DNA from 3 places in the Paenibacillus sp. JT22N15 genome. Region 2 is predicted to be linked to each of the others. Evidence: riboswitches for the same ligand, from Rfam matches in the RefSeq annotation. Region 2 holds a riboswitch; each other region holds the start of a gene.
What was found. Region 2 has a riboswitch for cyclic di-AMP ahead of AC50X8_RS29220 (C40 family peptidase). Riboswitches for the same ligand answer to the same signal wherever they lie in the genome.
Positions count from the first base shown of each region.

Region 1 (4,238 bases), on a different contig from region 2:
TGCCGATTCGCCGGTAATAGCCGATTCATCGACGGAAGCGAGGCCTTCAATGACCTCGCCGTCGCCGGGAATCATTTCCCCTTGCGAGACGATAACGATATCCCCTTTGCGCAGCTCCGTAGAAGGGACGATTTGAATGCTGTCGCCCAGCAGCTTATTCGCCATAATTTCCTGCTTCGTTTTTTTCAGCGAGCCAGCCTGTGCTTTCCCGCGGCCTTCGGCTAAAGCTTCGGCAAAGTTCGCGAACAGTACCGTAAAGAGCAAAATAATAAAAACAGTCAAGTTGAAGCCGATGCGATCCTGCGAGTCGAAGTACCCTGGAAATAGGGTCATGAGCAGAACGATCAGCGTTCCAATCTCGACAACGAACATGACTGGATTTTTCATCATATGGACCGGATTCAGCTTGAGGAGGCTCATCTTTAGCGCCTCGGTCACGAGCGGTCCGGTGAACAGTTTTTTAGCACGTTGGTCATTCATAACGCTTACCCCTCATTTCCCTTTAACGGATCGTTAAAAACTCGGCAATTGGCCCTGTGACAATGACGGGCAGAAACGTGAGCGCGCCGATCAAAATAACGACGCCCATCAGCATAACGGCAAACAGCGAATTGTCCGTTCGGAACGTGCCAATCGTCTCCGGCACCCACTGCTTGCGGCTGAGTGATCCGGCTACAGCAAGCAGCGCAATCATCGACATATATCGGCCGAAAAACATCACGAGCCCGGTCGTTATATTCCAGAACGGCGTATTGTCGGCCAGCCCCTCAAACCCGGAGCCGTTGTTGGCGGCCGAGGACGTATATTCATAAAGCACCTGCGTAATGCCATGAAAGCCCGAATTGGATATAGCGCCTTGCCCCAGGTCGGTTAGAAAAGCCGCTGCCGTTGGCGCGAGAATAATAAACGGATGCACGAGAATGGCAATGGCAATGAGCTTCATTTCGCGCGGCTCTATTTTTCGTCCGAGAAATTCTGGTGTCCGTCCGACCATCAGCCCGCAGATGAACACCGTCAGCATCGCATACATCAGCATATTGACGAGCCCGACGCCTTTGCCGCCGAAGACGACGTTCAGCATCATTTGGGCAAGGGGAACGAGCCCGCCAAGCGGAGTGAGCGTATCGTGCATCGAATTGACCGAGCCGGTCGTGGCCGCCGTCGTCACCGTCGTGAACAGCGCGGACTGGGCGATGCCGAAGCGAACCTCCTTGCCCTCCATGCTGCCTTGCGAAGCGTCGATGCCGAGTGTGGCGATCAGCGGGTTGCCGCTTTTTTCAGCCGTATAGGAAATCGTAAGAAAGATCAGAAACAGCGCCATCATCGCCGAAAAAATAACCCAGCCCTGCTTGCTGCTTTTCGCAAACCGGCCATACATGAAGGGCAGCGCGGCAGGCAGTGCCCACATGGACAAAATCTCAATGACATTCGTCAGCGGGTTGGGATTTTCGAACGGATGGGCGGAGTTGACTCCGAAAAAACCGCCGCCATTCGTGCCAAGATGCTTAATCGACTCCAGCGAGGCGACTGGCCCGATGGCGATATGCTGAACCGCGCCCTCGAGTGTCGTAACGGTCAAGGTAGGGCTAAGCGTTTGCGGCACTTGCAGCGCCACAAGCAGCAGCGTAATGATAATAGCGAGCGGGAAGAAAATCCGCGTATGTGCTTTGACGAAATCCTCGAAAAAGTTGCCGAGCGTTCCGCCTTTGCTCGTAATGCCGCGCACGAAGGCGACAGCAACGGAAAAGCCGGTAGCGGCGGACGTAAACATCATCATCGTAATGACGGCCATTTGCGCAAAATACGTCAGCCCTGATTCGCCGCTGTAATGCTGGAGATTCGTATTGGTCATAAAGCTGATGACCGTATTTAGGACGAGTGTCGGCTCCATGCCGCCGATTCCATTCGGGTTAAGCGGCAGACCGCTTTGCACCCTCAGCAGTACATAGCTGACAGCTACGAGCACGAAATTGAGTGTAATAAAGCTGAGCGCATATCTTTTCCAGCTCATGCCTTGGCGATTTTTGAGCCCGATTACTGCATAAATGATCGCTTCGATTCGTCCGAACAGCTTGTCGGTACGGTTCGGAACGTTTGAAAACACGGAATATAAATAATGCCCAAGTGGCTTTGCGATCAGCATGATCATGCCGACGACTACCGCCATTTGCAAGACGTCCACAGCTGTTCCTCCCTTGCTATAAATGATGAAATGTTATGAGCTAAAATTTTTCCGGATGGAGCAAGGCGTAGACGAGATACACCAGCAAAGCTCCTGTAACGAGCAATATGACAATCATCCCCGTTCCTCCGTTTCGCTAATGGACCGATCGCACCAGCGTATAAATCCGGCAATCAGCCCGAAAGCTGCGATTAAGGTCAAAGCCATTCCGATATCCAGCATAGCTGCATCGCTCCTTATTTCGTTTTATCCCTAGTCATTTTGGAAAAAAAGGCAACAAAAAAGAAGCCTTGGGCAAAGAGGACTCTTCACCCGCAGCTTCCTTCATCCGGGCATCATACGCCCCTGATTCGCCTGCGATAAGTGTAAGTGTGGCCTCTCCCGTTGACGCTTGCGAGGTTAGCTGTCGGATTCGGGCGCGAGAGACGCCCTACGCTTGGCACTTATCGTGCCCTTGCGATTCACCCCGTGACGCTCCCTGCCATCGTCCATTGGACAACGACAGAGAGCCGTCGATGGTTCCCCCGTTTCTGCGGCAGTGCAGAACTCAGCGTTTGAAACAAAATGCCTGCCGATGTTGCGAGTGCTATTTTCGAAAAAAAGACAACAAAAAACCACAGAGGCGTATGACGCTCTGTGGCCTGATTTACAAGGTCACAATCGTTCACCATTCCTCTCTACACCTGCGCTTACGAGGTTAGCTGTCGGATTCGGGCGGTGAGAGTCGCCCTACATTTGCCTGGAGTTTCATGACACTCCTGCAAACGATTCACCCCTGCGCTGCCAGCTTCCGACTCTCACATCGGATGGCTGCAGTGCGTTTGGTTCCCCCGCTCTTCGCCTAATATGCGAAGACTCAGCGATCAAGCAAAAACGACTACGTCGTCCTTCTGGGACGAGCGAAGAGCTTTGCCCTTAGAAATATAGAGAAAGGATAACGAAAACATATACTTTCCTATATTTCAAGGTGAAACGGCTATCGCCTTCCTTTGGCGGCGCAGCGCGTTTCAGTCCGAGAAATATAAGCCTATTTATAAGTGCAAAACTTATAAATGCTTATATTTCAAAAAAAGGTTCATGCATGCTATGAATCATACTCCCCCGCCGCGATTGCTGTAAAGGAAGCTTACGCCGCAAAAGAGAGCGAATGCAGCAGATTAGCTTGATTTTAAACGCTTACAACGAGATTTATCTTTAGCAAGGTCGATTTATCTCGCGATTTCTTTAAAATATAGGAAAGCATATGATTTTTTTCTTCCTTTCTCTATATTTCATCGCGAAACGGTAGCTTTGCCGCCAAAGGACGGCTTCAGCCGTTTACGCTTGTTTACTCAAAGCACCCCCTCTTTCCAGAAAACAAGGAAACGAATATGATAAATAGCATGCTGACAGAATCAGGTGTTTGCGGCTGCTCGGCCGCGTATTTAAATAGCGGGGGGATGAACGATGTATAAAGTGCTGCTGGTAGATGATGAAGAAGAGACGCGCAGCGGGCTGCTGCACGAAATTGCATGGGAGCGCCATGGCTTTGAAATTGTAGATACGGCGGCGAACGGCAGGGAAGCGATGGAGCTGATTGAGCGTCTGGAACCGGACATCGTAGCGACGGATATTAGCATGCCGTATATGAACGGCTTGGAGCTGGCGGAATGGACGAGGAAGACGTATCCGCTGACGCGCATCGTTATTTTTTCCGGCTATGATGAATTTGAATATGCGAAGCAGGCGATCGGCTTGCAGGTGGATGAGTATATTTTAAAGCCATTTTCCGCGCAGCAGCTGCTTGAGGTGATGGACAAGGTGAAGGAGCGGCTGGACGATGAGCGCGAGAAGCGGGAAAATATGCAGCTTTTGCAGGAGCATTACCGTACGAGCCTGCCGGTCGTAAAGGAGCTATTCCTGTCGTCGCTGCTCACCCGCAAGCTTCCGCTGCGGCATATTGAGGAGAAGCTAGAGAAATATGAGCTGGATTTAGCGGGAGAGGCGTACATTGTGTCCGTGCTGCACACGCATGTATTGGAAGCGCTTCCCGGATTGCCGCTCCGCGCAGCGGAAA
Region 1 is NZ_JBXENV010000009.1:261,680-265,917, forward strand. Features, by position in the region: gene kdpB (potassium-transporting ATPase subunit KdpB) at 1-480, opposite strand, end outside; gene kdpA (potassium-transporting ATPase subunit KdpA) at 503-2,182, opposite strand; gene kdpF (K(+)-transporting ATPase subunit F) at 2,223-2,300, opposite strand; cyclic di-AMP (ydaO/yuaA leader) riboswitch at 2,556-2,745, opposite strand; cyclic di-AMP (ydaO/yuaA leader) riboswitch at 2,854-3,054, opposite strand; gene AC50X8_RS19455 (response regulator) at 3,629-4,238, shown strand, end outside.
Region 1: another riboswitch for cyclic di-AMP. It lies ahead of kdpF (K(+)-transporting ATPase subunit F); the one in region 2 lies ahead of AC50X8_RS29220 (C40 family peptidase).

Region 2 (4,238 bases):
GGCTGGCACACGCGGCCGAACGAATGAAGGCTGGAACGTCCACCAGTATCATGGCGATTCGGAGTTTTACAGCGATTTTGGCTTGTACAGCGCCCAGATTACAGTGCCAGAAAACTTTGCGGTCGCTGCTACCGGCATTCAGACCAGGGAAGCTGTGACGCAAAATGGCACAAGCACCTATCAGTTCTATGCCGAAGACGTGCATGACTTTGCTTGGTCAGCCTCGCCGGACTTCATATATGCGGAGGACACATTGTCAGGAACGGGTATTCCGGGTGTTCGCATTAAGCTTTATTTGGACCCTGCCCACGAAGGGCTGAAAGACCGCTATATGCATGCAGCAAAATCAGCACTGTCCAAATACGCGGAGTGGTACGGCGATTATCCGTATTCGACGCTGTCCATTATCGTCCCTCCGAAGGGTGCGAATGGTGCAGGCGGCATGGAGTATCCAACGCTCGTAACCGCTTTAGCTGCTGAATCCGATAACCCTGGCTACAGCCTCGAGCGCACCGTTGTACATGAAATTGGCCATCAGTATTGGTACGGGATGGTTGCATCGAACGAGTTCGAAGAAGCGTGGCTCGACGAAGGCTTTACTTCTTATGCGGAGGATAAGGTGATGGAGAACGCCTATGGCGTTGAGCCTAACTTGGCTATGGAAGCCAGCTATATTACGGCCCCTGCCCCGCTGAAGCAGCCTTCATGGGCTTATCACAACAGCGATGAGTACGCGGAAAATGTATACATGCGCGCCAAGCTTGTGCTGGTCGGCATTGAGAAGCAGGTTGGAGCAAAGACGATGTCAAAAATTATGCGCACATATTTTCAAAAATACAAATTCAAGCATCCAACCACGTCTGATTTCCAGCGTGTCGTTGAGCAGATTACGAAGGAAAAATGGCAGGACTATTTCCACCAGTATGTATACGGCAGCCTGATGGCGGATTTTTCAGTAGAGGCTATTCGAGTGAATGAAGTGGAGCAGGATGGCCAAACGGAGTACGAGTCTACCGTGCTGATTAAGCGCAATGGCGGGCAAAATGGGCCAATCCCGCTCGTATTCTCCTTTACCGATGGCGAAAAGATTTCGAAAACATGGGATGCCGCCGAGTCGCATATCCAGTACAAGGTTGTGCACGCTGCTCCGCTCGCCTGGGTGGCGGTTGACCCGAAAAACAGCAATGTGCTGGACAACAAGCATATTAACAATTTTATGCGCGCAGAAGTGCCCGAGCAGTCGCGCATTCGATGGAGCCTCGGCCTGACGAAGCTCATCGAAGGCTTGCTCGGATCCGTAGGCTGGTAGAGAGGAGGTTGAAAAATGAAGCAGCATATGAAGCAAGGCTGGCGGCTCGCTATCCGCCATTTCTATATCGTCATTCTGTTATTCCTTTACCAGCTATTATGGGGACTTTTCCTTTACCGTTTTGTTGATATGACTGTACTGCCGCTGCTGCGGCGCTTTCCGCTCCAGCATCCGTCTGACTCGGCCGTGTCGCTGTTCTTCAGCGAGGCCCAGTTTCAATTGACGAAGACGGATTTGATCAATCCTTATTTGTGGCTTCTGGGCGGCTTGTTCGCTGCCCGCATGCTGCTGACGCCGCTGTTCAATGCGGGGCTGCTCTACTCGCTGCATCATATGGGCGAAACAGGTGAAACACAGTTTCTTCAAGGCATTCGCAAAGCTTGGAAGCCCGTGACGCTGCTCTATTGGCTGCGCACGCTGCTTATTTTCGCACCCGGCTGGTTCCTGCTGCCTCGCGCCTTCAAGCTGCTTATGGAGGGCCATTCGCTGGGCGAGCTGCTGCAAGGCACGCTGCCGGGCTTTGGCGGCTGGCTGCTATGGAGCTTCCTCGTTCACCTGCTGCTGCTCGCTATGCAGTTCGGCGCCGCCTCCGGCACGGGCTCCTTGCGCTGGCTCAGCCATGCGCTCCGAAATCTTTTCCCTTATGCCGGCCTCTCTCTGCTGATGTGGCTGCTGGCTGTTGCCGCTTCGCTCGCTGTGTCTGGGCTTTCCTATGCTTGGGCAGGCATGCTGGCACTCATCATGCATCAAGCCTATCATCTGCTGCGCACCTTGTTAAAAGTATGGACGCTCGCTGCCCAATACGATTGCCTGCAATCAAAGCAGAGCTGAGACCCTTAGAAAAATGAGGGCAACCCCACCTAATTCTCATTTAGTATTCTCATTTTTCTAAAGCCCTTCTCATAAAAAAACCGATTGCGGCCAAAAGGCCGAAATCGGTTTTTTGCCGTTATCCTGCACCTGCAGGTAAAGCCTCCATTTACTTCCCAGCCTATATGGCGACCTAGCTCAAACTCTCTAAATCTTCATTTTACGCTATAATTCTTGCCTATTCACACGATTCATAGCATATTAGCTGCCTATTTCTCATATAAACTGACAAAATGTTTTTTTGCCCAAGAACGGCGATAGATCGAACATTTATTAGGCAAGAAACTTGTTTTAACGCAAAATTGAGCCAAAAGGTTACATGAGAATTATTAGAAATTCATTCATATAGAAGGAAATCACATGAAAAAAACGAATTATTAGCGCAGAGCAAAATTAAACCAGCCTAATTTTTTATACCGCAAAGGTATAGAAATACGGGGGAACCACTTTGGGTGAATTGATTTCGATGCTTGGACGGCTTGATTCAAGTGTCTTGGAAATCATAGGGAACCTTCACAACCGAACCCCACAGCTAACCTCGTCGGCACCGGAAGGAGTTTCAAATTTTGAAGAAGGTTACTGCACTACTCGTTGGTCTTGTATTAATGCTTGCTTTCCAAGCAGGCAGCGTGTTCGCGAGTTCGAAGATGGATGGTGTTATCGCTGATCTGATCGGCACACCGTACCAAAGCGGCGGAACGACTACGAAAGGCTTCGACTGCTCCGGTTTTACGAAGTATGTTTTCGACAAAATGGGCATCGATCTTTCCCGTACTTCCCAAGCCCAATCGAACGATGGCAGTGAAGTGAAGAAGAGTGACCTGATCGCTGGCGATCTCGTATTCTTCAACACGAGCGGCAAAGGCATCTCCCACGTTGGTATTTACGTAGGCGATGGAAAGTTTGCACATGCTTCCTCGAGCAGAGGCGTTATTATTAGCAAACTTAGCGAGTCTTATTATGCTGATCGTTACGTATCAGCTACACGCGTTATGAGCCAAGACGCTTACGACAAGTACGCAAGCGAGCAATAGAGCCAGGCCACGCTTTTTTCGCTTACATAACGAAAAGCTGCTGTCTCAATCAGCAAAGCCGCAGTTGTTTGTCTTCGGACAAATAGCTTGCGGCTTTGCTGTTTTCTGGCAACGCCTTATGCAAGGGCACGCGACCACGGTATGCAGCAGGTTGTACGCGCAGCGGGACGCCGCTGGATGACGCTCGACGATGCGCCGCTGGCCGATTTGGAGGAGCTCCATACGTTTTCTCGGCGCAGTGAGCCTTACAAGGTATTTACGCCGTTTTACCGCATGTGGCAAGCCTTTATGCAGAGCCACTATTCCCCTGCGGGCGAGACAACACTGCAGCAGCTTAATACGCTGAAAAATATAGATGCCAGCATGGCAGAGCGCTTCAGTCTTCCGCGGGAGCATCTGGCTGCGGCAGCCTTTCAGCAGATAGATGACTCAGCCGGGCGCGGCCAATCCCACGCGAGCCATGCAGCCGAGGTGCTGGAGCAATTTCTAAATCAACGCCTGTCTGGCTATGAAGGCGGCCGCGACCAGTTTGCGGACGACCAGACGAGCCATTTGGCGCGTTATTTGAATACGGGAGCGCTGTCAGCACGGCAAGCCTACGAAGCGGCGCAGCAGCAGTTTGGAGCCGAGGCGTGGATTAGACAGCTGGCATGGCGGGATTTTTTTCTATATCAAGGAAAATACAATGAGGACTTCTACCGCTATGAGCAGAAGTTTGATTTATCTTCGCTGAGCGATCAGCATTTCGAGGCATGGAGCGAAGGAAAAACGGGCATTCCTGTTATTGACGCCGCTATGAAGCAGCTAAATGAAACGGGGGAAATGCCGAATCGGCTGCGGATGGTTACCGCCATGTTTTTGACGAAAAATCTGTTATGCCCATTTACGTTGGGCGAGCAGTATTTCCGCCGCCAGCTCGCCGATTATGATCATACACTGAACCGAGGCGGCTGGCTTTGGAGCTCGTCACTCGGCTACGACGCCGCGCCATATTTTCGCATTATGAATCCGGCTACGCAGTCCGC
Region 2 is NZ_JBXENV010000020.1:75,881-80,118, forward strand. Features, by position in the region: gene AC50X8_RS29210 (M1 family metallopeptidase) at 1-1,309, shown strand, start outside; gene AC50X8_RS29215 (hypothetical protein) at 1,325-2,140, shown strand; cyclic di-AMP (ydaO/yuaA leader) riboswitch at 2,570-2,741, shown strand; gene AC50X8_RS29220 (C40 family peptidase) at 2,743-3,213, shown strand; gene AC50X8_RS29225 (FAD-binding domain-containing protein) at 3,301-4,238, shown strand, end outside.

Region 3 (4,238 bases), on a different contig from region 2:
CCGCCAAAGGACGGCTTTCGACCGTTTCACCATAGACTATAATATAGAAGGAGCTTGCTCAATTATGATTTCTTTATTCGACACACACACCCATTTGGACTCCCCGCATTTTGACGAAGACCGCGAAGCTGTTATCGAAAGAGCGCGTGCGGCAGGGGTGGATTTAATGGTTAATATTGGATTCAATCGGGAAACGATTCCAACAACACTTGCGCTGGCAGAAAAATATGATTTTATATATGCAGCAGTTGGCTGGCACCCCGTTGACAGCATCGATATGCTGCCGGAGGATCTGGGATGGATTGAAGAGCTTTGCTCTCATCCTAAAGTGGTAGCCATTGGCGAAATCGGACTGGATTACCATTGGGATACGTCCCCAAAAGACGTCCAGCATCGCGTATTTCGCGAGCAAATTCGCTTAGCCAAGAAGTTGAAAAAACCAATTATTATTCATAATCGCGATGCCCATGAGGATATTGTCAAGCTGCTGAAGGAGGAAAATGCTTCTGAGGTTGGCGGCATTATGCATTGCTTTTCCGGCAGTCCAGAAACGGCTCAAAAATGCCTCGATATGAACTTCTATATATCGTTCGGGGGACCGCTTACATTCAAAAATGCAAGGGTGCCAAAAGAGGTGCTTGCGATGGTTCCGAGTGACCGAATTTTGATCGAAACGGATGCCCCATATTTGACCCCTCATCCATTCCGAGGGAAACGAAATGAGACGTCTTATGTGTCGCTCGTTGCGGAAGCCGCAGCAGAAATATTAGGAAAATCGGTGGCCGAAATCGCCAATTTAACGACCGAAAACGGTAAAAAATGTTTCGGAATTGTGTAAAAACGGCTATAAAAACGAGAATAAGTGACCTTTACGGCGATAAAACTAATTTTTCATGCTGAAATAGACTCTCTTTTCCGTAAATATCCTAAAATTTCGCTTAAATCGGTTTTTATCTGATCTTTACAATTAGGCTCCGATGAAGGTATGATTCATTTCAGAGCTTTAAATTTTTGTATTGGATTTCCAGTTTGCGCTTAATCTTCGAACTTTGGAGAGCGGGGGAACCATGCACGATGCTGTGAGGAATTTGCGGATCACATTGCACGCGCACCTGAATTTCTTCTAGGGGTGAATTTGGCGGGGATTGCCATGAGCATTCTTCCGACGATAGGGCAGCTCTCTTGCCCGAACCCGACAGCTAACCTCGTAAGCGTTTATAGAGAGTGATCAACCTCGTGCATCCACCATTCCTGAATAGTCTATTTTGACGTTCCCGGGAAGCCACGAAACAGATCCTCTGTCGACGGGCTTTCTTTTTATTTTTGAATATTGGGTAAACCGTCGTCATAGGGTAAATCTAGGAGGTTGCAGAGGAAATATACTGGAGCGTGCTAGAAGCACGCCAATATACTATAGTCGCGTCAATGGTATCATGCGTAATTCGACGGCGGGGCTATGAAGGAGGACCGATGAAGTGGGCATTATTCAAGCAAGTGAGACCCATGGGAAACGATCATCCAGCATGTCTTTCGCATTGCGATGGAAGCGTGAAAACTTGCGTTTGATTCTTTTGAGTACTACGATCTCAATCGCTATGACTTTCATGTTTTTGGTGTTGTTGTACGGATCGGCTGACAAAAGCGTATCCGTAGTAGTGAATGGACAAGAAACCGTTGTTTCAACGAAACAATGGGTCCTGCAACGCCTACTGGATGAACAAGCTATTACAATTGGCCCGCATGACGAGGTATCTGTACCTCTGAATACGGCAGTAAAGGATGGGGACCGCTTTGAAATTAAGCATGCGGTACCGCTACTTGTAAAAGCTGATGGCAAAACATCAACGGTGTACACGACAGAGAAAACCGTGCAGGCAGCGATAAAGAAATTAAATATTCCTGTTGAAGATGATGATAAAGTATTACCTTCGCTTGGCTCGGGCGTCAGCGCGGATATGACCGTAACAGTCATTCGCGTCGATACGAAGCTAGGCAAGTCGTCCAGCACAACACCGTTCACCATTGTGAAGAAGGAAGATCCGAACCTGGAAGTAGGCAAGGAGAAGGTTGTGCAGACGGGCAAAGAAGGCGTCGTAACGATCAAAATTGAGAAGCAGTTTGAAGATGGCGTACTTGTCTCCAAGAAAGTGGTAGACAAGGTAGTCGAAACGGTTGCGGTCAATCAGGTCGTTGCAGTCGGTACGAAAAAGCCGGAGCCTAAAGTTACTGTGCTGTCGACAGCGACAACCAGCAACAATGTAACGGTAGACGGCACAACGCTCACATCCAAAAAAGTGCTCAGCAACGTCACATTGACGGCCTATTCAGCTGGCTTAGCATCAACGGGCAAGAGCGAAGGGCACCCGGACTACGGAATTACGGCCTCTGGCGCTAAAGTATCGGAAGGACGGACAATTGCCGTTGACCCGGATATCATTCCACTCGGTTGGTGGGTGTATATCGAGGGCATTGGTTTCCGCCGTGCTGAAGATACCGGAAGTGCGATCAAGGGCAATAAGATCGATGTTTATTTTGACAGTGAGAAGCAAGCTAATAAATTTGGTAAGAAAAAAGGATTTACCGTTTATGTGATTGGTCCTAACAAGCCATCGCTTAGCTAATTAGTGGCAGTTCTTTATGGATTGTGCTCTAGTTTATCGCAATCATAAGCTAAATATGACAGGATGCGGAAGAGGCCTTGCCTCTTCTTTTTGTTTGCGTCAGATTCGCTTGAATGGCCAATTGGGGTTATAATAAAACAGACGTGAATGAGCGGGTTGTTGTTGCAGCAATCGCCCATTTTTTCTGAAATATAAGATTGATAAGTTTCACGTTTATAATCAGCTTATATTTCACCGCGAAACGGCAGCTTTGCCGCCAAAGGACGGCGACAGCCGTTTACGCTTGAACGAATATCCAAGATAAGTTTCCCTTTGTGAAAGGATTGTTCGATGTGATCAAGGAAATGATTGTAGTAGAAGGCAAAGAGGATACGGTAGCGATTAAGCGGGCCGTTGAAGCCGATACGATTGAGACGAATGGATCGGCCATTGGCGAGGATGTGCTGCGGCGCATCGCGCTGGCACAGGAGCGCCGTGGCGTTATTATATTTACAGATCCGGATCATGCGGGAGAGCGTATTCGTAAAATTGTCGCTCAGCGCGTGCCGGGCTGCAAGCATGCTTTTTTACCGCAGGAGCTGGCCTCCTATAAAGGGGATATCGGCATTGAGAATGCGGCGCCTGATGCGATTAGGCAGGCGCTCTCGGAGCTGCGTACAGAAACGGCTGAGAGCGTCGGGGCCATTACATGGGACGATCTGATGGCAGCTGGCTTAATTGTGCATGAAGAAGCGGCAAAGCGGCGGCTGGTTATGGGCAAGCTGCTGGGGATCGGCTATGCGAACGGGAAGCAGTTCTACAAGCGCTGCACGAGCTTCTGCATTACGCGCGAAGAGTTTGAGAAGGCGCTGCAAGCCATGGAACAACAGGAACAGGGGTGACGAAGGCGTATGACGGAGCAACAAAGCTTAAATAAAGGCGCAGTTAAGGCCGCAGAGGTAGCTACGCCTAAACGAACAAAGGAAATTATTGCGAAGTACGGGTTCTCCTTTAAGAAGAGCTTGGGACAAAACTTTCTCATCGACCAAAATATTTTAAACAATATTGTCAGCGCAGCTGAGCTTGACGAGACAAAAGGCGCGCTTGAGATCGGCCCTGGTATCGGAGCATTGACGCAGCGCCTTGCTGCAGTTGCGGGAACGGTAACGGCTGTTGAAATCGACAATCGGCTCATTCCGATTTTGCATGATATTTTCGAAGGCGAAGCGAATGTGGGCATTGTGCACGGCGATGTGCTTAAGCTCGACCTGAAGCAGCTGTTCGAAGAGCGCTTCAGCGGCGTAACGGGCGTTAGCGTCGTGGCGAACCTTCCTTACTATGTGACGACGCCGATTTTGATGAAGCTGCTGGAAGAGCGCCTGCCGCTGGAAAACATCGTCGTCATGATCCAGAAGGAAGTCGCGCAGCGGATGGCAGCAAAGCCAGGCGGCAAGGAATATGGCAGCCTGAGCGTGGCTGTGCAATATTATTGCGAGCCAAAGCTCGTCTGCACCGTTCCGCATACGGTGTTTATTCCACAGCCGAATGTGGATTCAGCTGTCATTAAGCTTGCGCTGCGGGACAAGCCGGCTGTTGATGTGCCCGATGAGGCGCATTTCTTCCGCGTCGTGCAGGCCA
Region 3 is NZ_JBXENV010000019.1:10,787-15,024, forward strand. Features, by position in the region: gene AC50X8_RS28420 (TatD family hydrolase) at 65-838, shown strand; cyclic di-AMP (ydaO/yuaA leader) riboswitch at 1,023-1,230, shown strand; gene AC50X8_RS28425 (resuscitation-promoting factor) at 1,476-2,621, shown strand; gene rnmV (ribonuclease M5) at 2,954-3,502, shown strand; gene rsmA (16S rRNA (adenine(1518)-N(6)/adenine(1519)-N(6))-dimethyltransferase RsmA) at 3,512-4,238, shown strand, end outside.
Region 3: another riboswitch for cyclic di-AMP. It lies ahead of AC50X8_RS28425 (resuscitation-promoting factor); the one in region 2 lies ahead of AC50X8_RS29220 (C40 family peptidase).